2 regions of the Pantoea sp. y20 genome follow, and region 2 is predicted to be linked to the other one. Evidence: predicted binding sites of a transcription regulator. Region 2 holds the regulator's gene; the other holds the start of a gene.

Region 1 (16,285 bases), 490 kb from region 2:
GAGCGGCGATAACCTGAAAGCCGATAGCACACCGCTGATGTATCAGGGACTGGAAGTCGGCACCTTAACCAAACTCAACCTGCTGGATGGCGGCAAAGTCACCGGCGAGCTGACGGTCGATCCTTCAGTAACCGGTTTGATGCGCAGCGGGACGCGCATTGAAATGCGCACGCCGAAGATCAGCCTGACCGACACCAATCTCAGCAGCCTGTTAACCGGTAATACTTTTGAACTGGTGCCAGGCGAAGGCGAACCGCAGGATCACTTTACCGTGTTGCCAGCCAGCGAAACATTGCTGCAGAAACCTGACGTGCTGACGGTAAAACTCAGCGCGCCGGAAACCTACGGTATCGATGCCGGCCAGCCGGTGATGTTGTATGGCATGAAAATCGGTCAGGTGATTTCACGCACGCTGGATGAAAATGGCATCAGCTTTGTGGCGGCCATCAATCCGGAGCACCGTAATCTGGTGCACGCTGACAGCAAGTTTGTGGTGAATAGCCGCCTTGATGTGAAGTTTGGACTCGACGGGATGAAAGTGCTGGGCGCCAGCGCGCGCGAGTGGGTAGATGGCGGCATTCGCCTGATTCCTGGCGCGAAAGGTAATCCTTCCAGTCGTTATCCTTTATATGCGGATGCGGAACGTGCCGCAGAAGGCATCGTGGGTGAACAGCCGCCAACCACGCTGAAACTTACCGCCAAAAGCTTGCCGGATGTACAGGCCGGTTCAGTGCTGCTGTACCGCAAATTCCAGGTCGGTGAAGTGGTGGATGTAGTGCCGCGCGCGGATGCGTTTGAAATCTCGATTCATATTCAGCCGCAGTATCGCAAGCTGCTGACCAGCGAGAGCGTGTTCTGGGCCGAAGGTGGCGCGAAAGTGCAGCTCAACGGCAGCGGTTTGACCGTGCAAGCGTCCCCGCTCAACCGCGCGCTTAAAGGCGCGATCAGTTTCGATAATCTCACCGGCGCGCAGGCGGCGAAAGGCGTGAAACGCGTGCTTTACTCGTCAGAAACCGCGGCGCGTGCAGTTGGCAGCCAGATTACGCTGCACACCTTCGATGCCAGCAAACTGGCGGCGGGCATGCCGATTCGCTATCTCGGCATCAATATTGGTCAGGTTGAATCACTGGCGCTGAGTTCTGATAACAATCAGGTTGTTGCCAAAGCGGTGCTTTATCCGGAATACGTGCAGGACTTCGCGCGCATCGGCAGCCGCTTCTCGGTGGTGTCGCCGGAGATTTCTGCGGCGGGCGTTAACCATATCGAAACGCTGCTGCAGCCTTATCTCAACGTCGATCCGGGCAAAGGTTCGCCGGCGCGCACCTTTGAACTGCAGGAAAGCACCATCACCGATTCACGCTACCTGAACGGCTTGACAATATATGTCGATGCCGCCGACGCGGGATCGCTGTCGGTGGGCACGCCAGTGCTGTTCCGGGGCGTTGAAGTGGGCACCGTCACCGGAACGTCGCTGGGCAATATGGCGGATCGCGTGCAGATTGCGCTGCGTATCAGCAAAAAGTACCAACATCTGGTGCGCAACAACTCGGTGTTCTGGCTGGCTTCCGGCTATAACTTCGATTTTGGTCTGATCGGCGGCGTGTTGAAAACCGGCACCTTCCAGCAGTTCATTCGCGGCGGCGTACAGTTTGCCACGCCGCCGACGGTGCCATTAGCACCGCAGGCCGGCGCCAACAAACACTTCCTGCTACAGGATGAAGCGCCGAAAGCGTGGCGCGACTGGGGCACGGCGATTCCGGACCCTCATTAACCTTAAGCAAATCGGGCAGCCTGGCTGCCCGATTCTTTTTCGCGTGTTACACTTCGCGCTCATTTCGTTTCCCGGTAGATGCCCGTGTCCGATCGCTTTCCCGAAGATTTCCTCGCGCTGATGCGCGCCAGCCTTGCTGACGACGCCGAACTGCAGCGCTTTCTCGCCATTAGCCAGCAACCGCTGCGTCGCAGCTTACGCGTCAACACCTTAAAAATTAGCGTGGATGATTTCCTCGCCCGCACCGCCGACTATGGCTGGCGCTTATCGCCCATTCCGTGGTGCGCCGAAGGGTTTTGGATCGAGCGTGACGACGAATCGCTGCCGCTGGGTAGCGTGGCGGAGCATCTGAGCGGACTGTTCTACATTCAGGAAGCCAGCTCGATGCTGCCGGTTACCGCGCTGTTTGACGCCGCACCCGGTGCGCGTCAGGTGATGGATGTGGCTGCTGCGCCCGGTTCTAAAACCACCCAGATGGCCGCGCTGATGCGCAATGAAGGCGCCATTCTGGCGAACGAATACTCGGCCAGCCGCGTTAAAGTGCTGCACGCTAACATCAGCCGCTGTGGCGTCAGCAATGTTGCGCTGACCCATTTTGATGGCCGTGTATTTGGCGCCGCGCTGCCGGAGCGTTTCGATGCCATTCTGCTCGATGCGCCCTGCTCTGGCGAAGGCGTGGTGCGCAAAGATGCTGATGCGTTGCGTAACTGGACGCTGGCCAGCACTGAAGCGATTGCGGAAACCCAACGCGATCTGCTCGACAGCGCTTTCCATGCCTTACAGCCAGGCGGCACGCTGATTTACTCTACCTGCACACTGAATCAAATCGAGAATCAGCAGGTGATTCATTGGTTGCAGCAGCGTTATCCCGACGCGGTTGAAATCGTGCCGCTGAACGGTTTATTCGACGGAGCCGATCAGGCGTTAACCGCCGAAGGTTTCCTGCACGTATTCCCGCAGATTTTCGATAGTGAAGGTTTTTTCGTCGCGCGTCTGCGTAAAACCGCCAGCATTCCCGCGCTGCCAACGCCAACCTACAAAGTCGGCAAACTGCCCTTCTCTCCGGCCAGCCGCAAGCTGAGCGTCGAAGTGCAACAGGCCGCGGCCAAAGTCGGCTTGCGGTGGGATGAAAATCACACGCTGTGGCAGCGCGATAAAGAGCTGTGGCTGTTCCCCGCGGCGCTGGAGGGTTGGCTGGGTAAAGTGCGCTTCTCACGCATCGGCCTCAAGTTGGCCGAGACCTTCCCGAAAGGCTATCGCTGGCAGCATGAAGCGGTCGTGGCGTTGACGCAGCCAGGCAGCGCGCTGGATTTCGAACTCACCGATGCAGAAGCGGAAACCTGGTATCGCGGTCAGGATATTCATCCGGACACGTTGCCCAGCCGGGATGAGGTGATCGTCACTTACCAGCAGCAGCCGCTGGGATTGGCGAAGAAAGTGGGTAATCGGATTAAAAACAGTTATCCGCGTGAACTGGTGCGCGACGGACGTCTGTTCCGCTAAGCGTTACTGCAACTGCACCAGGGTGAGGCGATTGCCGAAGACCGCGCCGGTATCGATGTAATGCTGATTCGCCACATTGAGCGGTTGTTCTAACGGCGTGTGGCCGAAGTAGAAATCACTGGCGCCATCGATGTGGGCTGAACTGCCGCGTTGATGGCGTCCCAGTCGATCGCGACTCCACACCACTTGCTGCCAGTCAACCTCTTGCCCTAACGCATAATGACTGGCGGGATAATCGGCGTGGGCAATCACCACCACGCGATCGCCGAAATCCAGATGCAGGATCAACGGTAACTCAGCACAGCGCTTCAACGCATGGCGCGCAGCAATCAACGCTGCGCCTTTGAGCTGCCAGAACCACTCGCCGCCGTTCATCATCCACAAGGTTTGGTCGCGCCCATCCAGCGCAGCGAGCGCCATCTGCTCATGATTGCCGCGCACGCAGCGAAACCAGGGCTCCTGCATCAGCGCTAAACAGCCGGGGCTGTCCGGGCCACGATCGATTAAATCGCCCACCGACAGCAGTAGATCCTGCTGCTTATCGAAATCCTGCTTGAGCAGTTGCGCATCGAGTTGGGCGCGGCAACCGTGAAGATCGCCAACCACCCAAATATTTCGCCACATTTGCGCGTTCACCTTTTGGTAAAGCATGTAATCTTCCCCGGTTGACTGGAAGTTTAGTGAGCCCGGCTTAAAGTATAGTCCGGCAAGGTTAGCCAGCGGAGGGAACAGCATGAGCGGACGGAAGCAATTCATTGGTGTATTAATCGTTATTTTCATCGGTAGCTTGCTGCTGCTGGAATCACTCGCTCGTCTGGTACATCTGTTATTTGTGGGATAATTACGCGACTTTACATTCCGCGCTAAACGCCTAAACTCCTTTGCGCATCATATAAAGGAGCCTGTATGAGCCAGAATATTTACGACAACCCCACTTTTTTTGCCGGTTACGCCACCTTGCCACGTTCCGTTAAGGGATTAGACGGCGCGCCAGAATGGCCTGCACTGCGTGCGCTACTACCCGACCTGCATGATAAACGCATTCTCGATCTCGGCTGCGGTTACGGCTGGTTTTGCCGCTACGCGCAGCAGCAAGGCGCGCGCGAGGTGCTAGGTCTGGACGTTTCCGAGAAGATGTTAGCGCAAGCCGCGACCATGACGCAGGGAACCGGGATTCGCTATCAGCGCGCCGATTTAGAATCGCTGCAACTGAACGAATCCTATGATCTCGCCTACAGCTCGCTGGCGCTGCACTACCTCAGCAATATTGACGCACTCTTCGCAACCGTGTTTGAGGCGCTAACGCCGGGCGGCGCGCTGGTGTTTTCCTGTGAGCATCCGATTTACACTGCACCTACTCAACAGCAGTGGATTGTGGATGAACAGCAGCAGCGCAGCTGGCCAGTTAATCATTACCAGCAGGAAGGGGAACGCATCAGCAACTGGTTTGCCGATGGCGTGAAGAAGCAACATCGCAAGCTGGCAACCTGGATCAATGCGTTAATTGGCGCAGGATTTGAGATCGTGCATCTTGATGAATGGGGCCCGAGCGAAGAGATGGTTGCACTCAATCCCGCGCTGGCGGAAGAACGCGATCGCCCGATGATGTTCTTGCTGGCCGCGCGTAAACCGCTGTGACGTTGAATTGAGGCTGCGCACTGCAGCCTTATACAAATCTCTGCAGCGCTATTTACGGCATTGAGCGCGCATTGCGTACTAGCGTGTGATTAAAAAGATCGCTATCAAGAAGAAGGCTAATAAACCGGCGAATGTCAGCGTTCCAATGCGCGGAGTTTTGGCGCGGCCAACCACCACACCAATAAAGATACAAAGCAGCGTGAGTGTGCCAATCATTACCCAAAGTAGATATTGTGTATTTGCCATGAAGGATCCTTATCCGGCCATTAATCAGATGCGCCAACGTTATACCATTTTTCGCACAGGCTGACTGCTGCTATATGACCGCATCTTTTTTGCAGGTTATTTGCCACCCGTTAACGATCAAGTCACGTTATGCGCACAACGCACTATTTTGAGATTTTCCAGCTGTTGCAAACGCGCCGCAGCTTTATTGTTAGCGCTGGCCTTTGCAACGCCGTTACCGATACCAAAATCCCCGACGAATCCCAATACCGTTAGCGCATCAAACTCGCCGGTTTCATCAATCTGCTGCTTAACGCTTTGGCTTTTAGCGATCTCCTGATTCAGTGCTGCACAGTCATAGGTTTGCGCTTCGGCATCGCTCACTTTGGCGGACTGCGGATACTGTTTCAATGCGCAACCACTCAGCAGCAAGGCGATCAGGATAACGGGCTTGTGCATCTCGCAATATTCTCTCTATGACGGTAATTTATTTCGGAATAAGAGAAAAAGTAGCATGTGGGTAAGATTTTCAACGTGGGAATAAGTGAAGATATGCGGGAATATTTAAAATAAAAAAGCACTGCCTGAGCAGTGCTAATGATTCTGATATCAGGCAATTGCCTGATAAGCCCTGATAATTATCAGGGCAGAACATCCGCTATCAAGCAGTTTTCAACACAATCATTGATGATTTGCAGAAAATACATTTAGCGCCATGTGGGTTCATTTTCGTAATATCGAACGCGGAGGTACGATATTGTGAACTCTGGCAATGCGGACATCTTAAACGATTATAAATGCGAATAATTACAGACCTAATACATTTGTTGCAGACGGACCTTTTGGACCATCTTCAACTGAAAACTCAACACGCTGACCTTCATCAAGTGAGCGATAATCAGTGCCCTGAATGGCTGAGAAGTGGACGAAAACGTCCTTGCTGCCATTTTCAGGAGAAATAAAGCCGAAGCCTTTTTCTGAGTTGAACCATTTTACCGTTCCAAGAATTTTATTAGACATAATTTTTACCTTTTAAATGAGCCTATTGGCGTAAGGGCCGAGTTGCAGATACGAATCAGAACTTAGGATAAGACTCAAAGAGAAAGGGCTTGAAGCGGCACTAACCGGGATGAGAAATACAATGGGAACTAACCTTCTAACTGTCTGCTATTCAGACCGACGACGCATTAACGCATTTATCTTACCAGGTAGCAAGGTAAAACTTTTTTATTTCATATAAAAAAGAAAAGCAGAAAATAAAAAAACCCACCGAAGTGGGTTTAATCATCAATCAGGCTGCTTGTCGCCCGACTCCGGTGCCAGACTCTCATCGTCTTTTTCATGCTCATCCGGCTTCACCTTAGTATCTTCTTCAAGCTCATCCGCTTCAATCGGTCTATCAGACATAAATCCTCCTGAGTTGCTAAGAGAATTAAGTGTAGATGCCAGCATAAAGGTAAGCCTAACGCGTGCAGACAATTCATTATTATGCAGATAAAAAAAGACCGAATACGATTCCTATATTCGGTCCAGGGAAATGGCTCTTTGGGAGCCGTGCGCTAAAAGTTGGCATTTTTGCAGGCGAGGACGCCTTGCCATTTAAAGGTAGACCAGGATTGCTGGTTTTCCAGCCAATCATGCGGTTTGGTTGCGAAAGGTGACAACTCTGTGATCGTGGTGACAGAACGAGGAAGCAAGCGTAGCGGCAGAATTGTGCGCTACGCCTGAGAATATAGGGATTACTTACCGCACAGTTGCTGCGCGCGGTCGATGATCGGTTGCAGACTCATTTTCTGGCCTGGATGGGCTTTATCAACGGCGACAATGGTGTCGATCGATTGCAGTGTGCCCTGCCCGGCCGTTTTGCGCGCAAAGGCTTTATCGTTGAGCGGATACTGCAACAAAGTGCCCGGGTTAATCGCGAACAGCGCGCCGTCTTTCTCGCAGGTCAACATCACCTCTTCGCGGGTGAAGGGCCATTTGTCTTTTCCAATCTCAAAACGGCTGACGGTAATAATCTGTGCCGCCATCGCCTGGCTGCACAGCGCCATCAATACGCAAGCTGGAATCAGTTTCTTCAGCAAAATATCGACCTCATTTCATCTTCTTGAATGTCACATTCAGGCCGGTGACAGCGTAGCAAACACGCTCACCAACCCAATTACAATAATGGCCAGCAGCAGCTCAAGCTGCGTCAGGCGAATAAACAGATGCGCTGCGTTACTGGCCGCCAGGCGAAAGCGCGGCACCAGCAGATAGCGATTGGTCAGCGCAATAGCGATCATCAGCATGACCAGCAGCACTTTCACCACCAGCAGTTCGCTCCACAGCGTGGCTTGCCAATGCAACGGCGAACCGGCAATCAGCACGCTATTGATGATGCCCGTCAGCAGCGCGAGCGCCACCGCCAGGTGACCGTAACGCGAGAAGCGCATCATGCAGCGAATCGCATCGGTGCGAAAAGCGATCTGCCGCGCTTCACGCATCAGTAATAACAACGGCAGTAATCCGCCCGCCCAAAATGCAGCCGCAATTAAATGCAGCGCGTGATTGCCTTGTTGCAGCAATCCGGGCCAGCCATCGCGCATCGCGGCATGCCCAACACCGGCTAACGCCACCAACTGTAACAGGCCGCTGCATAGCAGCAGATTTTGCCGCAGTGTGCCACGCAGCAGCAGCGCTAACGTGCTCAGCAGTGCAAAAGCGATTTCCCAACACCAAACCTGGCCGAAGCGCGTGCTGAGCACCGCCTGCCAGGTTGCGCTGTCACTGACATTGCGCCAGTCGCCGCTCATCAAGCCGGTTTGCGTTGCCAGCATCAACAGGGCGCTAAACAAACTCAGCAGCGCGCTGGTACGGAGAAGTAAAGCTAAACGCTGTGATAGCAGCGGACGATAGCGGCGCGGCGCCAGTAGCGCGGTATAAAAGGCGCTACCGGCGAGCAGCAGCACCGACAAAAAATGCAGCGCTCGCAGGCCAATCCACAGCGTACTCAAACTCATCAATCACTTCACGCTGAAGGTGTAGCTGCCTTTAGTTTTATGTCCGTCAACGGACAGCACATGCCAGTTTACCTGATAGTTGCCCGACGGCAGCGGCTGGCTGATCGGTACAATCAGCTGATCGTGTTGTTTATCGTTGAGTCTGGCTTTCCCGACCGTAATGGGTTGATGTTGTGCATCGAGCACATCCACGCCACTGAATGCCGCTTCAACATCCTCGGTAAAGGTCAACGTTAAATTCTGCGGGGAGGTTTCCACCACCGCTTTGTCGGCTGGTACCGGGGTTTTCAGGTGAGCGTGTGCCATAGCAACCTGGCTGAAGGCCAGCGTTGATGACGCCAGAAGTAGCGCGACGACAGCGTTGAACGCAGTTTTCTTCATGACTTCTTCCCTATTAAATGCGGCAAACCACCGCAAACGTGGCAGCAGGATACGCCGCCGATCCGCAGGTGTCGAGACTTGCGGTGCGATCCAATCCGCTTGATCCCAGGGTCCGAAACCATTACTTTTGCCCCTGTTTATCAGGAGAAAAGCATGAGCCAAAACCTTGCCCTGCTCTCGCAGGAAGAGAAAGACAAAGTCAATGTCGATCTGGCCGCCGCGGGCGTTGCATTCAAAGAGCGCTACAATATGCCGGTGATTGCCGAAATGGTGGAACGCGAGCAGCCCGAAGCGCTGCGTGACTGGTTTCGTCAGCGCTTAATGAACTATCGCCAGGCTTCGCTTAGCCTGGCGCGCCTGCCCTACGAACCGAAGCAGAAGTAATTTATGTTACGTGTAATTGATACCGAAACCTGCGGCCTGCAGGGTGGCGTGGTGGAAGTGGCGTCGGTGGATGTCATTGATGGTCAGATCGTCAATCCGATGAGCGACTTAATCTGCCCGGATCGCCCAATCAGTCGTCAGGCGATGGCGGTACATCGCATTACTGAAGCGATGGTGATGGGAAAACCCACTATCGAAGAAGCGATTGGCCGCTATCACGGCAGTCCGCATTACGTGGCACACAACGCCAGTTTTGATCGCCGCATGTTGCCCACTATGCCGGGCGAATGGATCTGCACCATGACGCTGGCGCGTCAGCTGTGGCCAGGCATCAAATATGGCAATCAGGCGCTGCGCCACAGCCTGAAGCTGGATGTCACGCCACCGGCCGAACTGCATGCGCACCGCGCATTGTATGACTGCTACGTCACCGCTGCGCTACTGATCCGCATTATGGAAACCTCCGGCTGGAACGCCGAGCAGATGGCGAATTTGTGCCAGCCCGCGCCCGTGAGCGGCGATGTGTTCCCGTTCGGCAAATATCGCGGTCAGAGTATTGGCAGTATCGCGCGTAAAGATCCCGGCTATCTGCGTTGGGTGCTGGAAAATGTGCGTGATTTGCGCCCACCGTTACGGCAGGCGCTGCGCAAGTATGTGAAGAGCGATCAGTAATCGACGCGGTCTGGCAAGCTGCCCTGCGCCAGGCCAATCAGGAAAGTGAACTCCTGCGCCACCCCTTCATACGCTTTGAAGCGGCCCGATTTACCGCCGTGGCCAGAATCCATCTCGGTGCAGAGCAACAGCAGTGAATCGTTGGTTTTCAGCTCACGCAGTTTCGCCACCCACTTAGCCGGTTCCCAATACTGCACCTGCGAATCGTGCAAACCGGTGGTAACCAGCAAATGCGGATAGGCTTTGGCCTCGATGTTGTCATACGGACTGTATTGGCGAATGGTGTGATAGAACTCCGCCTGTTCGGGATTGCCCCACTCATCGTATTCGCCGGTGGTCAGCGGAATTGTCGGATCGAGCATCGTCGTTACCACATCGACAAATGGCACCTGCGCCACCACGCCGTGGAACAGCTCCGGCGCCATGTTCACCACGCCGCCCATCAGTAATCCTCCGGCGCTGCCGCCCATCGCGTAGAGCTGCTGGCGATGACCATAACCCTTCGCCACCAGCGCTTCGGTGACATCAATAAAGTCCGTGAAGCTGTTGATTTTATTCTTCAGGCGGCCACCGTCATACCATTGCTGGCCGAGCTCGCCGCCGCCGCGCACGTGAATGATGGCGTAGACGAAGCCGCGCTCCAGCAAGCTGATGCGGCTGGTGCCAAAGCTGGCATCCATGCTGCTGCCGTAAGCGCCATAACCGTACACCAGCAACGGATTGCTGCCGCGCTTGAAATGCTCGCGGTGATAGACCAGCGAAACAGGAACCTCTGTGCCATCACGCACCGTGATCCACAGATGCTCACTTTTGTAATCCTCCGATTTGAAGCCCGGCACCGGCGTGCGCTTCAGCACGCGACGATCGCCGGTTTCCATGTTCAGTTCAAACAAGGTGGTAGGCGTGGTCATGGAAGAGTAGCCGTAGCGCAAGGTGTCGCTTTCTGGCGAAGGATTGTAGGCAAGCCAGGTGACATAGGCGGGATCGTCGAAGGCGATACCAAAGCTTTCGCCGCTCTCCCAGTTTATCTGCCGCAAGGTGTTTACGCCGTGCTGACGCTCTTCGACTACCAGCCAATGACGAAACAGCTGAAAATCTTCCAGCACCACGTTGTCACGCGCCGGGATCAGCGATTGCCAGCGTGCTTCCGCCAGCCACGCGCTGCGATAGAGCCCGAAATTTTTGCCATCGCGATTTGAGCGGATATAGAACTGATGATTGTAGTGATCGATGCTGTATTCGTGGTCGCGGCGACGTGGACAAAAGGCTTGCGGCTGCGCATCCGGATATTCGGCGTCGATCAGCAGAATCTCGCTGGTGTTGGTGCTGTACAACGCAATCAGAATGAAGTGCTCGGAGGTGGTTTTATGCACGCTGAGGTGGAAAGAGTCATCCTTCTCTTCATACACCAGCTGATCGTCAGATTGCGGATGGCCCAGCTCATGGCGCCACACCTGATACGCCAGCAGCGTTTTCGGATGCTTACGCACGTAATAGAGCGTGCGGGAATCGTTGGCCCAGGCAACGCTGGATGACGCATTGGTCAGCACTTCCGGATACCAGCTGCCGCTCTGCAAATTACGGAAGCGAATGCCGTATTGGCGGCGCGACAGGAAGTCTTCCGCTAAGGCCATCACCTGATTGTCCGGTGTGATCGCCAGCGCGCCCATGGTGTAAAAATCACTGTGCGCAGCCCGCTGGTTTCCATCGAGCAACAGCTGCCAGGGCTCATCAGCTGGCGCGTCAACGGGCTGCCGGAAATAAGCCGGATACTCGTTGCCCACTTCATAGCGGCTTTGATAGCGATAACCGTTTTTCACATAGGGCACCGAGTGATCCTGCGGTGGAATACGGTCAACGATCTCTTTCAGCACCCGTTCCTGCAGCGGATTCTGCGACGCCATCATCGCACGGCCGTAATCATTTTCGGCGTGCAGATGGGCCAGCACATCTGGATTCTCGCGGTCGTCATCACGTAACCAGTGATAATTATCGATGCGCGTTTCACCGTGCAGCTTCATGACATGGGGAATTTTTTTCGCGTGTGGCTGATTCATTAGGCTCTTCTCCCTGAAGGACAACATTCAGCAAGCGTGGCACTAATCACGCACGATGCCAAGCTACACGCAGCATCACTTTACGCAGGGTAAGCAAAAGATGAAAAGCGAAGGCTGCGGATGCAACCTTCGCACGGAATTAAGCAGCTTTTTCCGCGTCGATATCGCGCTGGATACCGTCCCGCACATCCTGGGGGATTTTCAGCGCATCGCCGAGCGCGGAGAGATAGCTACGCTCCATAAAGTGGTCGACATCAATGGCTGCACAGCTGAGGAAATAGAGTTCCAGCGCCTCTTCTTCATTTTTTACGTCAGCGGCCAGCCAGTTGGGATCGAGCGGGCGATTCATCGCCTGCTGAATCAGCGCTTCGGCTTGTGCGCCGTAGCCGGCCTGCTGGATATTTTGCTCAATGGCGGCACGCTCTTGATCGTCAATGTGACCATCACTTTTCGCCGCGAACACCAGCGCCGTGACCAGACGCTCTGCGCGTTGATCCATCGGCGTTTGCAGCTGGCCGAAGCCCGCATCGTCCTGATGGGTTTCACGTATGCGCTGTTTGTATTTGTTCCATAACAGCGCGCCCGCCGCCGCGCCACCGCCCAACAGCAAGGCTTTGCCGCCATATTTGGTCAGCAGCTTACGCGTGGATTTGCTGCCTACCAGCAATCTCGCCAGCCCGCCCAATGCGCCGGGGGCCAGCATGTCACTTAAACCGCCCGATTTTCCGTCTCCACCCTTTTTCGCTAGCACCGATTGAATTTGCTGCAGCCAATTGCTCATTGTTTAACTCCTGTTTACTTTTCCGTTCTCCATGCTGCCGCAGGCTGTGTCAGTTAACGTCAGAGCGGGAAAAGTATGGCAAACCTGATCGCGGCGAAAGCGTGAGTACGCAAACGTTTTCGTTTATACTGCGCGCGCATTTTGACTGCTAAGGTGAAATTATGACGACTCTCGGAACCGCGCTGCGCCCTGCCGCTACGCGTGTCATGCTGTTAGGTTCAGGCGAATTAGGCAAAGAAGTGGCACTTGAGTGCCAGCGTCTTGGTGTGGAAGTGATCGCGGTGGATCGTTACGCCGATGCTCCGGCGATGCACGTTGCGCATCGCAGCTATGTGATCAACATGCTGGACGGCGACGCGCTGGCCGCGCTGATTGCCGAGGAAAAGCCGCACTTCGTGGTACCAGAAATTGAAGCCATTGCCACCGAAAAACTGCTGGAGCTGGAAGCGCAAGGTCAGAAAGTGGTGCCGACCGCACGCGCCGCACGTCTGACCATGAACCGCGAAGGCATTCGCCGTCTGGCGGCGGAAGAGTTGTCCTTACCGACCTCGACTTACCAGTTTGCTGACAGCAAAGAGAATTTTGTGGCCGCGGCTGAGGCGATTGGATTCCCGTGCATCGTTAAGCCGGTGATGAGCTCATCAGGTAAAGGCCAGAGCTTTATTCGCGAAGCCAGCCAGCTGGAAAAAGCCTGGGATTATGCGCAGCAAGGCGGACGTGCCGGTGCGGGCCGCGTGATCGTTGAAGGCGTGGTGAAGTTTGATTTCGAAATCACCCTGCTGACCATCAGCGCAGTAGATGGCATTCACTTCTGCGCGCCGATTGGTCATCGTCAGGAAGATGGCGATTATCGTGAATCATGGCAGCCGCAGCAGATGAGTGAACTGGCGCTGCAACGCGCGCAGGATATCGCCGCTAACGTGGTAAAAGCGCTCGGTGGATACGGCCTGTTTGGCGTGGAGCTGTTCGTGTGCGGTGATGAAGTGGTGTTCAGCGAAGTGTCACCGCGTCCGCATGATACCGGCATGGTCACGCTGATTTCGCAGGATCTGTCCGAGTTCGCGCTGCATGTGCGCGCTTTCCTCGGCCTGCCGATTGGCGGCATTCGTCAATACGGTCCCGCTGCGTCGGCAGTGATTTTGCCTGAGCTGAACAGCCAGAACGTCGTGTTCGGCAATATCGAAGCCGCGCTGGGTGCCGGATTGCAGCTGCGCCTGTTTGGTAAGCCGGAAATCGCCGGTCAGCGCCGTTTAGGCGTGGCTTTGGCAACCGGTGAAAACACCGATGACGCTATCGCGCGCGCCGTGGCGAGTGCGGCCGCGGTACAAGTCGAAGGTTAAGTAAGATGAAGTGGTCGCCATCAATGACGACCACTTCATGAACTTATGCGCGAGCCCCTTCAACCGCTTCACGCGCCAGACGCGTAATACGATCCCAGTCACCGCTTTCCAACGCATCATTCGGTACCAGCCACGAACCGCCAATGCACAGCACGCTTTTCAGCGCCAGATAGTCTCGATAGTTGGCTGGCGAGATGCCGCCAGTTGGACAGAAACGCACCTGCGGGAACGGACCGCCAATCGCGGATAATGCTTTCACGCCACCATTGGCTTCCGCCGGGAAGAATTTGAACTCCCGCAGGCCGTAATCCATGCCAGTCATCAGTTCTGAAACCGTGCTGATACCTGGAATCAATGGCACCGGACCTTCAACCGCGGCTTTCAGCAGCGATTCCGTCAATCCTGGGCTGATGACAAACTGCGCACCGGCGTCAGTGACTTCTTTCAGTTGCTGGGTGTTGATCACCGTGCCCGCACCGACAATCGCTTCCGGTACTTCTTTAATCATGGCACGCAGCGCGTCCATCGCCACCGGGGTACGCAGCGTCACTTCCAGCACGCGCACACCGCCAGCCACCAGCGCTTTCGCCATCGGCACCGCGTGTTCCAGCTTGTTCACCACGATAACCGGCACGACCGGGCCAGTTTTCAGGATCTGTTCAGCACTTGTTTTCCAGTTCTTCATCACGTTTCCTTAGTTGCATCAGCCCGGCGTTTAGCCACGCTGTCAATAATTGGGCTCTACCATACAAGATCGTCTGGAGCGGCGTCCATCGGATATCAGAATTTTTTGAAACTCTGGTTCACTTTTCAGAAAAATGAATTGTGGACGTAAAAAAGCCCGCACATTTGGCGGGCTCAGCATGAGGTTTCTATTCGAACTCGTTCCAGGAACGGCCATCGCGAGTTATCATCGCGACAGAGGCAACCGGTCCCCATGTTCCCGCCTGATACGGCTTCGGCGCTTCGGCATCGGCGCTCCAGGCATCAATGATCGAATCCACCCAGCCCCACGCTGCTTCAACTTCATCACGACGCACAAACAGCGCCTGAATACCGCGCATGGTTTCCAGCAGCAGACGCTCGTAAGCATCGGCCAGATGCGACTGGTTGAAGGTTTCGGAGTAGCTTAGATCCAGCTTGGTGGTCTGCAGTTTATGCTTGTGGTCGAGTCCCGGCACTTTGTTCAGGATTTCGATATCCACGCCTTCATCCGGCTGCAGACGAATGGTCAGCTTATTCTGCGGCAGTTCAGCGTACGAATCTTTAAACAGGTTCATCTCAGGATTCTTGAAATACACCACCACTTCAGAGCATTTGGTTGGCAAGCGCTTGCCTGTACGCAGATAGAACGGCACGCCAGCCCAACGCCAGTTATCGATATCCACGCGAATAGCAACAAAGCTTTCCGTGGCGCTCTGCTTGTTAGCGCCCTCTTCTTCCAGATAACCTGGCACTTTCTTGCCCTGCACAAAGCCGGCGGTGTACTGACCGCGTACGGTTTTCTCGCGCACGTTGGTTTGATCGATACGACGCAGTGAGCGCAGCACTTTCACTTTTTCATCACGAATCGCATCCGCGCTCAGATCGGACGGCGGCGACATGGCAATCATGGTGAGGATCTGCAACAGGTGGTTCTGAATCATGTCACGCATCTGGCCGGCTTTGTCGAAGTAACCCCAACGGCCTTCGATGCCCACCTCTTCTGCCACGGTGATCTGCACGTGATCGATAGTGCGGTTATCCCAGTTGTTGACGAAGATGGAGTTGGCAAAACGCAGCGCCAGCAGGTTGAGCACCGTCTCTTTACCGAGATAGTGGTCAATACGGAAAACCTGGCCTTCTTCGAAGTATTTGCCGACGCTGTCATTGATCTCTTGTGAGGTTTCCAATGAGGTGCCGAGCGGCTTTTCCATTACTACGCGTGCCGGTTTGGCGTTCAGCTTGGCGGCGCCCAGACCGTCGCAAATCGCGCCAAAGGTGCTTGGCGGCATGGCGAAGTAGTTAATGGTGACGCGGTTTTTCTGGTCAAGCATTTTGCCCAGTTTGGTGAAATGCGAGGTGTCATTTACGTCGAGGTTACAGAAGTCGAGACGGCTGCTAAGGGTGTCCCACAGCGCTTCATCGATCTTCTCTTTCATGAAGGTTTCCAGCGCTTCACGTACCACTTTGGTATACGCGGCTTTATCCCAATCCGCGCGACCCACGCCAATAATGCGAGTGGTTTCATGAATCTGACCGGCTTTTTCCAGCTGATACAGTGATGGCAACAGTTTACGGCGCGCGAGATCGCCTTTGGCACCGAAAATCACCAGATCGCATGCCTGGGCTGTTTGTGTAACCGCCATTTTCCTCTCCTCGTTGCAGGATATACCCGGCTTGAGCGTTCTCAACACGCCAGGTCCTTATTGTAATTTTCTTACAGCACAATGTACGTTTTTAGCGGGTTTAGGACAACCCGAACGCAGTGTTTTGCTGGCGTTAACTGTGAACGTAATAAAGGTGTTAAGTGTGTTGTAGCGTGCCATTTG
Region 2 (16,285 bases):
ACACGCCGCTTGATGGCCTATTGGCGCAGCAGTTTGTGCTGCCGCAGCCGCAGCAAGTGAGTGCGGAACAAGTTGAAGCGCTGGCGCTGCCGGTTGATGCGGTGCGTCTGGTGTTTGTTGACGGCCGTTTTCAGGCTGAATTGAGCAGCCGTGATACCGGCCTGTTTGAAATTCAGCATGCGCAGGCTTCTGAGCGTCGTCCGCTACCGGCACCGATTCAGCCGGAAGTGTTCCTGCATCTGACTGAAAGTCTGGCAGAAGAAGCCACGACAATTCGTCTGGCGCGTGGTAAATCAGCGGCTAAACCGCTTTATCTGTTGCACATCACCAGCGGTCAGGATGCGGGCACTAACACCGTGCACCATCGCCACCATCTGCAGCTGGAAGCCAGCGCAGAAGCGGAAGTGATTGAGCACTATGTCACGCTGAATGACGTGGCGCACTTTACCGGCGCGCGTTTCACTTTCGACGTGGCCGACAATGCCAAACTGCAGCACATCAAACTGTCATTTGAGAGCGAGGAGGCTTACCACTTCGCGCACAATGATGTGGTGATGGGCCGCGATGCGAATGTGGCCACTACCAGCTTCCTGCTGGGTGCGGGCTTATCGCGTCACAACACCAGCGCGCAGCTGAATGGCGAAAATACCAATCTGGCGATCAACAGCTTGTCGTTGCCGGTGAATCAGGAAGTGTGCGATACCCGCAGCTATCTGGAACACAACAAAGGCTACTGCACCAGCCGTCAAATGCATAAAGTCATCGCGCGCGATAAAGGTCGTGCGGTGTTCAACGGCATGATCAAAGTGGCGCAGCACGCGCTGAAAACCGATGGACAGATGACTAACAACAACCTGTTGCTGGGCCGTCTGGCTGAAGTGGACACCAAGCCGCAGCTGGAAATCTATGCGGATGACGTGAAGTGCAGCCACGGTGCGACCATTGGTCGTATTGATGAAGAGCAGATGTTCTACCTGCGCTCGCGCGGCATCGATGAGACTGCCGCACAGCGTATGATCATCCATGCCTTTGCCGCTGAACTCACCGAAACGCTGGAAAATCCGGTATTGCGTCAGGTGGTGCTGCAGCGCATTGCCGCGCGCATCCCGGGAGTTGAGTCATGAGTTTCGATCTCGAACGCATCAGAGCGGAATTTCCGATTCTGAAACGTGAGGTCAACGGACATCCGCTGGCCTACCTTGATAGCGCGGCCAGCGCACAGCGCCCGCTCGCGGTCATCAATGCGGAAAGTTATTTCTACCAGCACGGCTATGCGGCCGTGCACCGTGGTATCCATTCGTTGAGCGCGCAGGCGACCACCGACATGGAGAACGTACGTCATCAGGCAGCGCGTTTTCTTAACGCCGCTTCGCCAGAAGAGATTATTTTCGTCAAAGGCACCACGGAAGCCATCAATCTGGTGGCGAACAGTTGGGGCGGCAGTCAGTTGCAGCCGGGCGACAACATCATCGTCACCGAGATGGAGCATCACGCTAACATCGTGCCGTGGCAAATAGTGGCGCAGCGTACCGGCGCAGAAATTCGCGTTTTGCCGCTGAATGCGCAGGGCGAGCTGGCGCTGGAACAGCTGAGCGGCTTGATTGATAGCCGCACCCGTTTGCTGGCGGTCACCCACGTTTCTAACGTGCTCGGCACCGTCAATCCCGTAAAAACTATCGTGGCACAAGCGAAAGCCGCTGGTGTGATTACGTTGGTGGATGGCGCGCAGGCGGTGATGCATCACACGGTGGATGTGCAGGATATTGACTGCGATTTCTACGCTTTCTCTGGCCATAAAATTTATGGTCCAACTGGCATTGGTGTGCTGTATGCGCGTAAAGCGTTGCAGGAGATCATGCCACCCTGGGAAGGCGGCGGTTCGATGATTTCGGAGGTTGTGCTGCCAACCGGCACCACCTTTAACACTACGCCATGGCGTTTCGAAGCGGGCACGCCCAATACCGGCGGCATCATTGGTTTGGGTGCGGCGTTAACGTGGATCAGCGAACTGGGCCTGGACGTGATTCATCAGCGCGAATCGATGCTGATGCGTTATGCGCTGGATAAACTGGCTTCAGTGCCGGATCTGGTGATTTACGGTCCGGAAAGTCGCAGCGGCGTGGTGGCCTTCAACCTCGGCAACCATCACGCCTTTGATGTCGGCAGTTTCCTTGATCAATACGGTATTGCGATCCGCACCGGCCATCACTGTGCGATGCCGCTGATGCGTCATTATGCGGTGCCGGCCATGTGTCGTGCCTCCTTCGCGCTGTACAACACCGAAGAAGAAGCCGATCGTCTGGCCGCAGGTTTGACCCGTATTCATCGTCTGCTGGGCGGTTGAGCAGACTTCAGGAGTGATTCATGGCGAATTTGCCAGATAAAGAGAGATTAGTGCGTAACTTCAATCGTTGCGCAAACTGGGAAGAGAAGTACCTCTACATTATTGAACTCGGTGGGAAATTACCAGAATCCTCCGAAAGCTTACAGCAGCCGGAACACGTGATTTCAGGTTGTCAGAGCCAGGTGTGGATACGCATGACCCCGCAGGCCGATGGCACCATCGCCCTCGAAGGCGACAGCGATGCCGCCATCGTTAAAGGGTTGATTGCAGTGGTATTTAGCCTGTATCAAGGGCTTAAGGCGTCAGAGATTCTCGATCTCGATGTGCGCCACTGGTTCGGCGAATTGGCGCTGACCTCACATCTCACTCCCTCGCGTTCGCAGGGGCTGGAAGCGATGATCCGCGCGATCCGGCATAACGCTCAGACCCTCAGCTAAGTTACACTCTCCTGACCCCGGCTTGACCGGGGTCTGTTCTATCCGACAAAGAGAAAATTGCATGAAACCAGCCTTACGTTTAGCCGGTGCATTGCTGTTGTCCTGTTGCGGACTCTCTGCACCTGCATTTGCTACGGAATATCCCCTACCGGCCGATAACAGCCGTTTGATTGGCGAAAACACCCTGACCACCGTGCCGGATGACAAGCGGCCGCTGGAGAGCATTGCCGCACGTTATAAGATAGGCATGCTCGGCATGCTTGAAGCTAATCCAGGCGTTGATCCCTGGCTGCCCAAGGCTGGCACACAATTAACCGTGCCACTGCAGATGCTGCTACCCGATGCACCACGGGAAGGTATCGTGATTAACCTCGCGGAACTGCGACTTTACTATTATCCGAAAGGTGAAGATCGTGTGGTCGTCTATCCGATCGGGATCGGTCAATTAGGCGCCATGACGCCAACCATGGTCACCAGCATCAGCCAGAAAATCCCGAATCCTACCTGGACGCCAACCACCAATATCCGCAAGCGCTACGCCAAAGAGGGCATTACCTTGCCGGGCGTGGTGCCAGCCGGGCCTGATAACCCAATGGGGCTGTTTGCGATGCGTCTGGCGCGTGGAACCGGTCAGTATCTGATTCACGGCACCAATGCTGACTTTGGTATTGGCATGCGCGTAAGTTCTGGCTGCATTCGCCTGCGACCGGATGATATTGAAGCGCTGTTCAACAGCGTGCCGAAAGGGACGCGGGTGCAGGTGATCAATCAGCCCATCAAATATGCGATAGAACCCGACGGTAAGCGCTACGTTGAAGTGCATCAGCCGTTATCACGTAATGATAAGGACGATCCGCAAACCATGCCGATTGCGCAGTCAGCGCAGCTGAAAGCCTTCTCGAAGAGCGAGAAGAGTGATACGGCGTTGATCAAGGAAGCGATAGCCCGACGTTCCGGGATGCCGGTATTAGTGAGCAGCGGTGAGCCGGTGACAGATGAAAGCGCAGTACCAATGGAGCAGCGTGGTGAGGCCGTAGCGCAGCCCTGAATTCGGACCAGAGCATCGCAGAATCAGGACAAAAAAAATGGTGCCACATGGGCACCATTTTTCAAACCAGAACTCTTACTTACGGTAAGAGTGAGCCTGGTTGTCCAGACGCTGGTTAGCACGAGCTGCGTCATCTTTAGCAGCCTGAACGTCAGAACGGATTGCGTTCACGTCGTTGCTCAGCTGATCAACTTTAGCGTTCAGAGTCTGAACGTCTGAAGACAGTTGGTCGATTTTAGCGTTGCTTGAGCAACCAGCCAGCATAGTTGAAGCCAGGATTACAGCGCCCAGTACCAGTTTAGTGCGATTCATTCTTTATACCCTCTAGATTGAGTTAATCTCCATGTAGCGTTACAAGTATTACACAAAGCTTTTTGAGTTGAGAATAAATTTTTGATGAGAACATGCTTAAATTTGATCGTTCGCTCAAAGAAACAGCATTTAACAGAACATGATGAAAATAATTAGCTAAAACAGAGAGATTTAATCGGACTAACCTTAATCATACGAGATTTTGAATAGTTAATTTCGATTGGAAATTTCTGGCTTTTGTATTACCTCTGCAATAAAAAAAGCGCCTTTAAAGGCGCTTTTAAATAAAAATTCAGTTACTAATCAGATTACATGTACAGACGCGGTATTTGTCGTTCCGCTTGGTACTAATGCACCTGAAACCATTACCACCACATCGCCTTTCTGCGCATATCCGCTTTCCAGCGCCATTTCCTTACCAATGCGGTAGAAATCATCAGTTGAGGCAATTTCTCTCACCAGATGAGTTTCGATACCTTTGCTCAGAATCAGCTGACGAGCGGTGGTTTCGTTGGTGGTGAGCGCCAGAATGGTGGCATCCGGGAAATACTTACGGATAGCTTTAGCAGATTTACCACCTTCGGTGGCTACAACAATCAGTGGTGCTTCCAGCTTCTCTGCAGTCTCAACGGCACCGCGGCATACCGCTTCGGTGATGCGCAGCTTGCGTGAGTCCTGCAGCGAGTCAATGCGCGATTTCATCACGCGATCGGTACGCTCACAGATGGTCGCCATGATGGTGACCGACTCCAGTGGATAACGACCTTTAGCACTCTCACCAGACAGCATGACCGCATCGGTACCATCGAGGATGGCGTTCGCCACGTCGCCGGCTTCCGCACGGGTAGGGCGTGGGTTCTTGATCATGGAATCCAGCATCTGCGTCGCGGTGATGACCACTTTGCGTGCTTTATTACATTTCTTAATCATCATCTTCTGCGCGAAGATCACTTCCTCAACCGGGATCTCAACGCCGAGGTCGCCACGAGCAACCATGATGCCGTCTGAGGCTTCGAGGATCTCGTCGAAGTTGTTCAGGCCTTCCTGGTTCTCGATTTTCGAGATGATCTGGATATGCTCGCCGCCATGCGCTTTCAGGTGCTCACGGATTTCCAGCACGTCAGAACGCTTACGAATAAACGAAGCGGCGACGAAATCAACGTTCTGCTCGCAACCAAAGATCAGGTCGCGCTTATCTTTTTCCGCCAGTGCAGGCAGCTGAATGGAGACACCTGGCAGGTTAACGCCCTTGTTCTCACCCAGATCGCCATTGTTCAGGACCTTACAGATTACTGAATTCTCAGTCACTTCTGTGACCTGCATACCGATCAAGCCATCGTCAACCAGAACGGTGTTACCAATTTTCAGGTCTTCAGTGAAGCCGGCGTAGGTCACGGCAACACGTTCGCTGTTACCAATGACTGACTGATCGGTGGTGAAGGTGAAGGTCTGGCCGGCTTTCAACGACACATCGTTGCCGCCTTCCAATTTCATGGTACGAATTTCCGGACCTTTGGTGTCCAGCAGAATAGCGGCCTGACGACCGGTTTTTTCCATAACGGCACGCATGTTGGTAATGCGTTGGCCATGTTCAGCGTAATCCCCGTGCGAGAAGTTAAGGCGCATCACGTTCATGCCCGCTTCCAGCAGTTGGGTCAGCATCTCTTCAGATTCGGTTTTTGGACCGATAGTACAAACGATTTTGGTCTTTTTCATGTCAGGTTTTCTATAAGTTGTGATGGATGATAAAGGTCGGGATTCGATGCGCACGGCACCGAAGTGAGAATATTTATGGTGTTGGATCGGATTTCACAGAAATAAGAATAGGAGACGAAAGCAAAGCGTGCAGAGAAGTTATGCAGTACGCGAGGGAACTGAGTGATCAGTGTTGCGCAAATCATTGGAGTTGTTTGCATAGGCACGTTAGCGCTGAAACCTTTCAGGTGGAACAACGCGGCATAGTATAGTCGCTAAGTATGCGAAAACCAATATAAAAGCGGCGCGATATAGACGATGCAGATCAAGAAAAAGGTGTTGCGCAAGGAGATAAAACCAGAGTGGTGCGCTCTAATGGACTCGAACCATCGACCCCCACCATGTCAAGGTGGTGCTCTAACCAACTGAGCTAAGAGCGCATTGAGGAAATTCACAAAATTGGTGCGTCCGAGTGGACTCGAACCACCGACCCCCACCATGTCAAGGTGGTGCTCTAACCAACTGAGCTACGGACGCACTTGGTGCGCTCTAATGGACTCGAACCATCGACCCCCACCATGTCAAGGTGGTGCTCTAACCAACTGAGCTAAGAGCGCAACACGCTGTCAGGGCGACAGCGGGGACGAATATTAACGGCAGGCCGTGATGCTGGCAAGGGGAAAAAGTGTTTTTCCCCTACGACTGACCAGCAACTGTGCTATGCGTCGTTTTTTTCGCCGTTACCAGCCACTTAGCGCGCAGCGCGCGCCAGGATGACCTGCGCAGGCAGGCGCTGCAAACGACGGATGCGCCAAATCATCATCACCGCTGCGGAGGTCAGGCCGATAATAAAGCCACACCAGAAACCGGCGGGACCCAACTTCGGCAATACCCAATCCGTCATCGCCAGTACATAACCCACCGGCAAACCCAGCACCCAGTAGGCGATAAAGGTGATGAAGAAGATCGAGCGCGTGTCTTTATAACCGCGCAAGATACCGCTGCCAATCACCTGAATTGAATCTGAGAACTGATAAATCGCCGCCAGCAACATTAGCTGTGCCGCAAGGGTAATGACTTCTGGATTTGCCGTGTACAGGCCAGCGATATCGTGACGGAAAATCACGGTAAACAGTGCGGTGATGGCCGCCATGCTGATGCCGACGCCTTGCCCGGTCCACGCAGCAACGCGCGCCTGTTCGGCCGAACCTTGTCCCAGCCGATAGCCAACGCGAATGGTAGTGGCGACGCCGAGCGACAGCGGCAACACGAACATCAGCGAACTGAAGTTGAGTGCAATCTGGTGTCCGGCCACTTTCACGATACCGAGCGGTGATACCAACAGCGCCACCACGGCAAACAGCGTCACCTCAAAGAACAGCGCCAATGCCACCGGCAAACCCAGCGTGAACAGGCGTGACAAAATCGCACGTGACGGTGCAGACCAGCGCGTTTTCATACGGATGTCGCGCATGCTTGCCATGCGTTTCACCCAGAAGCGCATCACCAGGAACATCACCCAATAGACCGATGCCGTCGCCACGCCGCAGCCGACGCCGCCTAAGGCCGGCATACCAAAATGGCCGTAAATGAACACATAGTTGAGCGGAATGTTCACCATTAGGCCGAGGAAGCCGAGCAGCATCGCCGGTTTGGTTTTCGACAAACCTTCGCATTGGTTGCGCATCACCTGGAACAGCAGGTAACCCGGTGCGCCCCACAGCAACGCATGCAGGTATCCTTCGGCTTTGGCGGCCAATTCAGGATCGATATCATGCATGGTGTTAATCAGATAACCGGCGTTCCACAGCACCACCATAATCAGGAGTGCAACACCGATTGCCATCCAGTATCCCTGGCGTACTTGTTCCGCGATACGTTCGCGTCGTCCTGAACCGTTGAGTTGCGCAACGGTAGGCGTCAAAGCCAGTAGAAGACCATGACCAAACAGAATGGCGGGAAGCCAGATAGAGGTGCCGACAGCGACGGCGGCCATATCCGTGGCGCTTACCGCACCGGCCATAACAGTATCTACAAATCCCATCGCAGTCTGGGCCACCTGAGCAAGGATGACGGGGATCGCGAGGGCCAGCAATTGACGCGCTTCGGTAAAATACTTCTGCACGTTACACCTGCTTAATTAATGAAGAGAGCGGGGCGAAATCCCCAAAGAATGCGCGCACAGTGTAGCGGCAGCGCTGGCTTCCGCCAAACGTTGATCGCATTTTGTTTAGCAATTTGTGTAAAGTTTGAACTCCGCCAAATTAAGCTGCCGCCGACAAGCTGTGATAAACTGACGCAAACTTTGCAGAGGCTAAGATTATGTTTACTGGAATTGTGCAAGGCACGGCAGAAATTGTCGGCATTGAAGAGAAAGATCTGTTTCGTACCCATATTGTGCGCTTACCGGATGACCTGTTACCGGGACTGGCGCTGGGCGCATCGGTAGCCCACAACGGCTGCTGCCTGACTGTGACCGAGATTAATGGCGATCGGGTTAGCTTCGATCTGATTAAAGAAACATTGCGCATTACCAACCTGGGTGAATTACAGGTCGGGGATGTAGTGAATATTGAGCGTGCAGCGAAGTTCAGTGATGAAATTGGCGGCCATTTAATGTCTGGCCATATTATGACCACGGCGGAAATCTGCAAAATCATCCAGTCAGAAAACAACCGCGAAATCTGGTTTAAATTACAGGACGCCACGCAGATCAAATATATTCTGCATAAAGGTTTTGTGGGTATCGACGGAATTAGTTTGACCGTTGGCGACGTTACCAAAAGCAAGTTCTGTGTGCATCTGATTCCGGAAACGCTGGAGCGCACCACGTTAGGCGCGAAGAAGTTTGGTCAGAAGGTCAATATTGAGATTGATCCTCATACGCAGGCCATTGTGGAAACCGTTGAACGCGTATTAGCGCAGCGTGAAGCCGCTGCACTGGCGCAGATTGCCAGCGCAGAATAATGGCGCTAAAAAAGGCGCCCTGCGGCGCCTTGATTTATTTCTGTAAGCTCATTAACGCGCTACGCGTAATCCGCCGTCCTTGCCACGACTGAATACTACCTGCCACAGCTGAATATCACGGGCACGAAACGCACCGGCGCAGGCGTTGAGATAATAGTCGAACATTCGTTTAAAACGTTCGCCATATTTCTCAGCCAGCTGCGGCCACGCCGCCTGAAAACGTTCATACCAGGCCATTAACGTCGTATCGTAATCTGCGCCAAAGTTGTGCCAATCTTCCATGACGAAATGTGGCTCACTGGCATCAGCGATTTGACGGACCGACGGCAGACAACCGTTCGGGAAGATATATTTATCAATCCACGGATCGACATTCATATCCGTTGTGAGGGCACCAATGGTGTGCAGTAAAAATATGCCGTCTGGTTTGAGATTGCGGTCAGCAACATCAAAATAAGTGGCATAGTTTTTCGGCCCGACATGTTCAAACATTCCGACAGAAACAATGCGATCATATTGATTATTCAGGTCGCGATAGTCCTGCAGTAAAATAGTGACATCCAGTCCTTCACAGCGTTGTTGTGCCAGTTTTTGTTGCTCTGCAGAAATAGTGACGCCATGCACCGTGACGCCATAATGGCGTGCGGCATATTCCGCCAGTCCGCCCCAGCCACAACCGATATCCAACAGCGTCATGCCCGGTTCAAGTTGTAACTTGCGGCAAATCATATCCAGTTTGGCCTGCTGCGCGTTTTCCAACGTATCAGCATCTTTCCAGTAGCCGCAGGAATATTGCATATAGGGGTCAAGCATCAGTGAGAATAGATCATTACCCAGGTCGTAATGCTCTTTACCCACAATCCAGGCGCGTTTTTTCGATTGCAAATTAGTAAGACGCGCGGCCGCGATGCGCAACGTATCTTTAAAATGCCGCGGTAATTGTTTATCCAGATGGTGTTTTAAAACGCGATGGAAGAACATATCAAGCTGTTCGCACTCCCACCAACCATCCATGTAACTTTCACCTAATCCGAGCGATCCTTCCTCGAGCACGCGTTTAAAAAAATCTGGATGCTTTACCTGAATATCCCAGGGACGAGTGCCATTAACTGCAATATCAGCACGCTCTAGCAGTTCATTGACGATCCGAAACCAGTGGTTTTCTTCAAGGCTCACTTCTTCTATAACAGATGAACTCATAGCTTCTCCATCACCTTCCGATCTGAACCTGAGAAAAAGAATAGCCAATTTCCCAAGACCTGTGAGAGAACTCACGGAAAATCCGTGCGCCAGAAATCCGACGTTTTACAGAGGCATGAATTTGAATAGAAAAGTTGGACGCCGCACTGGAGTATCGTGCAGACGCCATCCCGCGACAGTGTCGCTAAAGGTATTACATTTATATTATTGATTTAATACAGAATTACTGACCCACTGAGTATATGCTCACGCGGGTCAATATTCAACGGGTTATCGTTAGTTTGCTAACGAAAAGCGTTGGCTTAGAGATTATCTTCGCAGGGACGGGAAGTGTGGGCAATATCACTTTGTGCGTTTGCCGATCGCTGGCAGACAAAGCCCACCCACGCCAGTACCACGGTGGCCACCATCACTAATGTGGTGTTGAACAGCGCCTGCTCAAGGCCGGCGGAGACCAGCAGGCTGGCGACAAAGCACAATCCTAACTGGAATAAATTCTGTAATCCTGCCGCTTTACCGGTGGCGTGCGGGAAGGGCGCTAATGCGCTGGCCACCACAATCGGATAGATCGCGCCATTGGCCAGCGCCATGCCGCAGAAGGGCATCAGCAGCACAAACAGCGGCGCTGAAGGCATCAGGGCGATGACAAACAGACTTAGGATGCTCAGACTGTACAGCACCAGCAACCACGGCAGCAGTTGCGCGCCCTGATAACGATTTAACAGCGCGCGGCAGCCAAAGCCGCCAATCAGAAACGCAATGGTCTGCGGAATATAGCTCAGGCCAATATCGCCCGGCGTCAGGCCAGCTGCGGCGAGAATGAAAGGTGAGCCCGTCAGCCACGCGAAAAAGCTCGCCGAACATGCCGAATAGATTAAGACGTTACCGCTGTAGACGCGGGTACCTAGCAAAGTCAACCAGCCGGGTTGTTTGCCTGAGGCGACTTTCTCGCGCTTAGGTGAGGTTAACTGCAGCGTACCGATCAGCAACACTACGGCAACCAGCGTCAGCGTGATAAAGATGCTGCGCCAGTGGAAGTGGCCGATCAGCCAGGCGCCGAGCAGCGGTGCCAGCGCCGGAGACAGCGCAACCAGCGGCATAATCGTTGCAAACACTTTATTGGCTTTCGCTTTTGGGTAGTGATCCACCACCAGCGCCTGCCAGCTTACGGCAGCCGCACACACGCCAATCGCCTGCATAAAACGCAGCGCCAGCATCAGGCGGACATCGGTCACCCACAGCATTCCCAGACAACCGAGGGCGAAGATGGCAAGGCCCGCCAGCAAAATCGGCTTACGTCCATAACGATCTGATAGCGGTCCCCAAAATACCTGGGCACAGGCAAAACCGCCGAGAAACAGACTCAGGCTGGCGCTGATGGTGCCGGGTGCGCTAGCAAAATCACGCTGCATATCGCCAAAGGCGGGCAAATACATATCCGTGGCAAGAAAGCCGAGCATGCTGAGCACGGCGAGATAAGGCATAAATGCTTTAGACGACAACATGTTGATTCTCTTTTGGGCAGGGTGAACGCCGGGGAGTGTAAAAGGATGCGGCGCGCTTTGTGAAACGCTAATATTTGCATGGTGCTGTTAAAATTTTTGAAGGCAAATTTATGTGGTCAGAATATGCGCTTGAAGTGGTGGATGCAGTAGCGCGCACCGGCAGTTTTAGCGCGGCAGCGCAGGAACTGCATCGCGTGCCCTCTGCCGTCAGTTATACTGTGCGCCAGCTGGAAACCTGGCTGGCGGTGCCGCTGTTTGAGCGCCAGCATCGGGAAGTGGTGATGACAGCGGCGGGCGAGCATTTTGTGCGGGAAGGCCGATCTGTTATCAAAAAAATGCTGGCCACTCGCCGACAGTGTCAGCAACTGGCAAATGGCTGGCGCGGCGAGTTGAGCATCGCGGTTGACTGCATTGTAAAACCGCAGCGCACGCGACAGTTAGTGAAGGACTTCTATCGCCATTTTCCCGATATGGAGCTGATTATCAGCTACGAAGTGTTCAACGGCGTGTGGGATGCGTTGGCTGATGGTCGGGTGGATGTGGCGATTGGCGCAACCCAGGCCATTCCGGTGGGCGGACGTTTTGCCTTTCAGGATATGGGCGCGCTGAACTGGCGTTGTGTGGTGAGCCCTGATCATCCGCTGGTTAACAGCAAGGAGCTGGATGATGAAACCTTGCGGGCGTGGCCATCGCTGGTGCTGGAAGATACCTCGCGTGCGTTACCGCGCCGTATGACATGGACGCTGGATAATCAGCGGCGGTTGGTGGTGCCAGAGTGGGAAACCGGGATGGATTGTTTGCTGGCAGGATTGTGCGTCGGCATGGTGCCTGGCCATTTGGCGCGTCCACTGCTGGACAGCCAAAAACTGGTCGAGCTGGCGCTACCGCAGGCGTTTCCGGACAGTCCGTGCTGCGTCAGCTGGTCAGAACAGCGCGCGTCACCGGCGCTGGCGTGGTTACTGGCTTATCTCGGGGATGCGGAAACGCTGAACCACGAATGGCTCAGCGAAGTGTCGGCTTAGCGGCGGTAGTCGCGGAACGGACCGTACGCCACCGAACGGCGTTCAATCAGCGTTGGTTGGACTTCGATAGTTTGCGGATCTTCGCGCTTGCTGGTGATGCGATCCAGCAGCATCTCCAGCGCTTTTTCGCCTAGTTCAGCTTTCGGCTGGTGCACGGTGGTGAGCGCTGGTGTGAAATAGCGCGCGTTGCGCACGTTATCGTAGCCAATCACCGAGATATCCTGCGGTACGCGCAAACCCATCTCATCAGCAGCGCAAATCGCGCCCATCGCCATGATATCGCCACCGCAGAACACCGCGGTTGGACGCTGTTTCTGATTTAAGATCTGTTGCATCGCCAGATAGCCCGATTCAGGCTCAAAGTCGCCCTGAACCACCCACTCGGGACGCACCGTAATGCCCGCTTCGTTCATTGCCTGCAGGAAGCCAGCATGACGTCCACCGCCGGTGTTGCGCTCCATTTGGCCAGGAATGGCACCGATATCGCGATGGCCACGTTCAATCAGATAACGCCCGGCGAGATAGCCGCCCTGAAATGCATTGTCCTGCACGGTATCGGTGAAATCACCGCGTGATGCACCCCAATCCATCACCACCATGGGGATATTGCGGTTCTCTTCCAGCATCTGCAGCAAATCGTCTGGATATTCCGAACACATCACCAGCAGACCATCGACGCGCTTTTGCGCCATCATCGACAGGTAAGCGCGCTGCTTTTGCAGATCGTTGTGCGCATTGCCGAGAATCAGCGTATAGCCGCGTTCGAAGCAGCGATTCTCCACCGCTTCGATAATTTCAGCGAAGTAGGGCGCTTCGCTGGAGGTCGCCAGCAGACCCAAGGTTTTAGTGTGATTGACTTTGAGACTACGCGCCACGGCACTCGGCGAGTAGTGTAATTCTTTGATCGCTTCCCATACGGCGTTACGCGTCTCTTCCGCAACGAAACGCGTTTTGTTGATGACATGCGAAACCGTGGTGGTTGAGACACCCGCGCGTTTTGCGACATCTTTAATTGTTGCCATGAAAATGGTGCTCCTGGGCTTATCGCAACTTACTGATAAGTATATTGTTAAACGTTTGCGTCTGCTAATGCTTTTACAGCCCAAAAAAGCGGGCAAAACGGCATGTTCAAGCAGGCAAAATCACTTCATCACGCTGTAATTACAGCCTGCGCAAAATCTGTTGCGCAACGAAAGGCGGCGATTCTAGCAAGCTGGCGCGGATAACACGAGATTTTTGCCTATTGCTATGCGAAAATCGTCTTAACCCTAATAATTGTGCGACTAAGGAGTTGTGATGAATACCGACCTGAAGCTGGCGCTAATGACCACTGTTGGCGCACTGTTGATGATTATCGCTTTCAGCTTTACCGCGATCATGCACTAACAAAAAAGCCGGAGCTGACAACAGCATCCGGCTTTTTTATTTCTGTTGCGCAACAACTAGCGAATGGTTTTTGGCGTCATCATACGACGCGCGCCCACATAGTGTTTCTGCCAGTAATCCTCACCCAATGCGCTAATCTGAATATCTTTGCCGGTACGCGGCGACTGAATGAATTTGCCATTGCCAAGATAAACGCCGACATGGTCGGCGGTACCGCGATTGTTGATGCGGAAGAACACCAGATCGCCTTTCTCCAGCATTTCACGCTTAATCGGTGCCGCATCACGCAGGTGATACATCTCATTGGCGGTGCGTGGCAGTTTGAATTTCACCAGATCTTTATAGGCGTACCATACCAGGCCGCTGCAATCGAAACCAGTGTGTGGCGAAGCGCCGCCCCACTGATAAGGTTTGCCGAGTTGACCCATTAATTTGGTCATCGCCGTTTCACGCGCTTTTTGATAACGCTGACGGTGCGCTTTACTCATTTTGATGCCGGTCAGCGCTAACGCTTCATCATCGACGGCGATCTCGGGCGTTTTCTTCGCTAAACGTTGATGACCGTATTTCTTAGCAGAGAGTTTCAGCGGGGATTTTTTGCTGGTGGTTTTGTGCAGCGCGATGTCTGTTTTGCTCTGTTTTTTGAGCTTGAATTTTTGAACAGCGGTCAGACGCGATTTTTTGGTGGTGGTTTTTACCGGACGTCGTTTGCGGCGCTCGTCTTCACGTGCGCTCTTTTTCTCTGCTTTAAGCGAACTGGCGTTAACGGGCGCATGCGGAGATGCAGCGGCCACATTAAAGAACAGTTGGGCAAAAGCCAGTATGAAAAGCGTAATTAGTAGACGCATAATCCGATTACAGGTTAAGCAGGCTGAATCATAGCAGACTGCATTAAAGTGAGAGAAATCTGATCAAGTGACCAGCGCCGAGGCAATTCTAATCCACTTTTTTTACAAAAGGTAAGGCCTTTTTCTATTAATATGTTACCAGATTGATTCTGTAGCAAAAATGAGCGATTTCAGCTGGTTAACACAGCGAAATTATTGCTAATTATTAATTTATTAATGCCAATTAATGATATGAAAATGTTATTTGTCATGCGTTAACTTAACAAACATGGCGATTAGCCAGTGCAAACGCAAAATCCCGTTTTCAGTCCGGGAGCGAAATCGCTACAATAAACAAACACGAAGTAGAAGATTAAGGAAGGCAATAATGAGTACTGTTGAAAAAATTCAGCGTCAGATCGCAGAAAACCCGATTCTGCTGTACATGAAAGGTTCGCCAAAGCTGCCAAGCTGTGGTTTTTCGGCGCAAGCCGTGCAGGCGCTTTCTGCGTGTGGCGAGCGTTTCGCTTACGTGGATATTCTGCAGAACCCGGATATTCGCGCTGAAATGCCGAAATACGCTAACTGGCCAACCTTCCCGCAGCTGTGGGTCGACGGTGAACTGGTCGGCGGCTGCGACATCATCGTTGAGATGTTCCAGCGCGGTGAACTTCAGCCACTGCTGAAAGAGACCGCTGAGAAGTATAAAGAAGCGGAATAATGCAGAAGGCCGACACATGTCGGCCTTTTCTTTAGTTACCCGGCAGACGCCTCATCTGCGGATTCTTCACTAAAAGCCAGCGGCCAGCCGCCCAGGCGTTTCCAGCGGTTCACCAACTCACAGAACAGCGTCGCGGTTTGCTCGGTGTCATACAGCGCCGAATGCGCTTGCGTGCTATCAAACTCCATTCCCGCCGCTTTACAGGCTTTCGCCAACACGGTTTGCCCCAGCACTAAACCGCTCAGTGCCGCGGTATCAAAAGTGGCAAACGGGTGGAACGGATTGCGCTTCAGGCTGGCGCGCTCGGCGGCCGCCATCACGAAGTTGAGATCGAAAGTGGCATTGTGCGCCACGATAATGGCGCGATTGCAGCCGCTATCTTTGGTGCCTTTGCGCACCATTTTAAAAATCGCGTGCAGGGCTTCATATTCACTTACCGCACCGCGCAGCGGATTGGTGGGATCGATGCCGGTAAACGCCAGCGCCGCAGGATTCAGAATGGCGCCTTCAAACGGTTCCACATGGAAGTGCAGCGTTTCATCGCGGTGCAACCAGCCGTCTTCATCCATTTTCAGCGTGGTGGCTGCAATTTCCAGCAGTGCATCGGTTTGTGCATTGAAACCCGCGGTTTCAACGTCGATCACAACAGGATAAAAACCGCGGAAGCGTTGGTGGAGAGCGTTTAAAGCGTTCGATTCAGACATCAGGATCTCATGGCAATAAATAGGGCAGCGCGCATTATGGCAAAAATCGCAGGAGGGTGCAGCAGGAGAGGGAAGTCAGCCTGCAAATAGCAGGCTGACGAGCAACCTTAGTTGCCT

The links. Region 2 encodes PurR, which represses purine synthesis genes. Its sites were predicted from a motif close to CANGCAAACGTTTGCNTG; they were not measured.
Region 1: purT (formate-dependent phosphoribosylglycinamide formyltransferase) is a predicted target of PurR. The motif match lies at 12,521-12,538, and genes of this name have one in related genera.

What each region holds. Positions count from the first base shown of each region.
Region 1 covers NZ_CM142816.1:2,360,299-2,376,583, forward strand. Annotated here, with positions in the region: gene ACYAC5_RS11070 (PqiB family protein) at 1-1,771, shown strand, start outside; gene rsmF (16S rRNA (cytosine(1407)-C(5))-methyltransferase RsmF) at 1,850-3,274, shown strand; gene ACYAC5_RS11080 (metallophosphoesterase) at 3,278-3,925, opposite strand; gene ACYAC5_RS11085 (class I SAM-dependent methyltransferase) at 4,181-4,912, shown strand; gene ACYAC5_RS11090 (hypothetical protein) at 4,991-5,158, opposite strand; gene ACYAC5_RS11095 (hypothetical protein) at 5,276-5,596, opposite strand; gene ymcF (cold shock small protein YmcF) at 5,799-5,942, opposite strand; gene cspE (transcription antiterminator/RNA stability regulator CspE) at 5,945-6,157, opposite strand; gene ACYAC5_RS11110 (YebY family protein) at 6,877-7,224, opposite strand; gene copD (copper homeostasis membrane protein CopD) at 7,258-8,139, opposite strand; gene copC (copper homeostasis periplasmic binding protein CopC) at 8,143-8,520, opposite strand; gene ACYAC5_RS11125 (DNA polymerase III subunit theta) at 8,674-8,904, shown strand; gene exoX (exodeoxyribonuclease X) at 8,908-9,576, shown strand; gene ACYAC5_RS11135 (S9 family peptidase) at 9,570-11,633, opposite strand; gene ACYAC5_RS11140 (tellurite resistance TerB family protein) at 11,773-12,414, opposite strand; gene purT (formate-dependent phosphoribosylglycinamide formyltransferase) at 12,576-13,754, shown strand; gene ACYAC5_RS11150 (bifunctional 4-hydroxy-2-oxoglutarate aldolase/2-dehydro-3-deoxy-phosphogluconate aldolase) at 13,798-14,439, opposite strand; gene zwf (glucose-6-phosphate dehydrogenase) at 14,627-16,102, opposite strand.
Region 2 covers NZ_CM142816.1:1,874,390-1,890,674, forward strand. Annotated here, with positions in the region: gene sufD (Fe-S cluster assembly protein SufD) at 1-1,124, shown strand, start outside; gene sufS (cysteine desulfurase SufS) at 1,121-2,344, shown strand; gene sufE (cysteine desulfuration protein SufE) at 2,365-2,781, shown strand; gene ACYAC5_RS08840 (L,D-transpeptidase family protein) at 2,843-3,829, shown strand; gene ACYAC5_RS08845 (major outer membrane lipoprotein) at 3,905-4,141, opposite strand; gene pykF (pyruvate kinase PykF) at 4,445-5,857, opposite strand; tRNA gene ACYAC5_RS08855 (tRNA-Val) at 6,200-6,276, opposite strand; tRNA gene ACYAC5_RS08860 (tRNA-Val) at 6,297-6,373, opposite strand; tRNA gene ACYAC5_RS08865 (tRNA-Val) at 6,377-6,453, opposite strand; gene ACYAC5_RS08870 (MATE family efflux transporter) at 6,588-7,961, opposite strand; gene ACYAC5_RS08875 (riboflavin synthase subunit alpha) at 8,159-8,803, shown strand; gene cfa (cyclopropane fatty acyl phospholipid synthase) at 8,855-10,003, opposite strand; gene punC (purine nucleoside transporter PunC) at 10,306-11,508, opposite strand; gene punR (DNA-binding transcriptional activator PunR) at 11,619-12,530, shown strand; gene purR (HTH-type transcriptional repressor PurR) at 12,527-13,552, opposite strand; gene cydH (cytochrome bd-I oxidase subunit CydH) at 13,827-13,916, shown strand; gene ACYAC5_RS08905 (C40 family peptidase) at 13,973-14,764, opposite strand; gene ACYAC5_RS08910 (Grx4 family monothiol glutaredoxin) at 15,129-15,464, shown strand; gene rnt (ribonuclease T) at 15,500-16,168, opposite strand; gene gloA (lactoylglutathione lyase) at 16,276-16,285, opposite strand, start outside.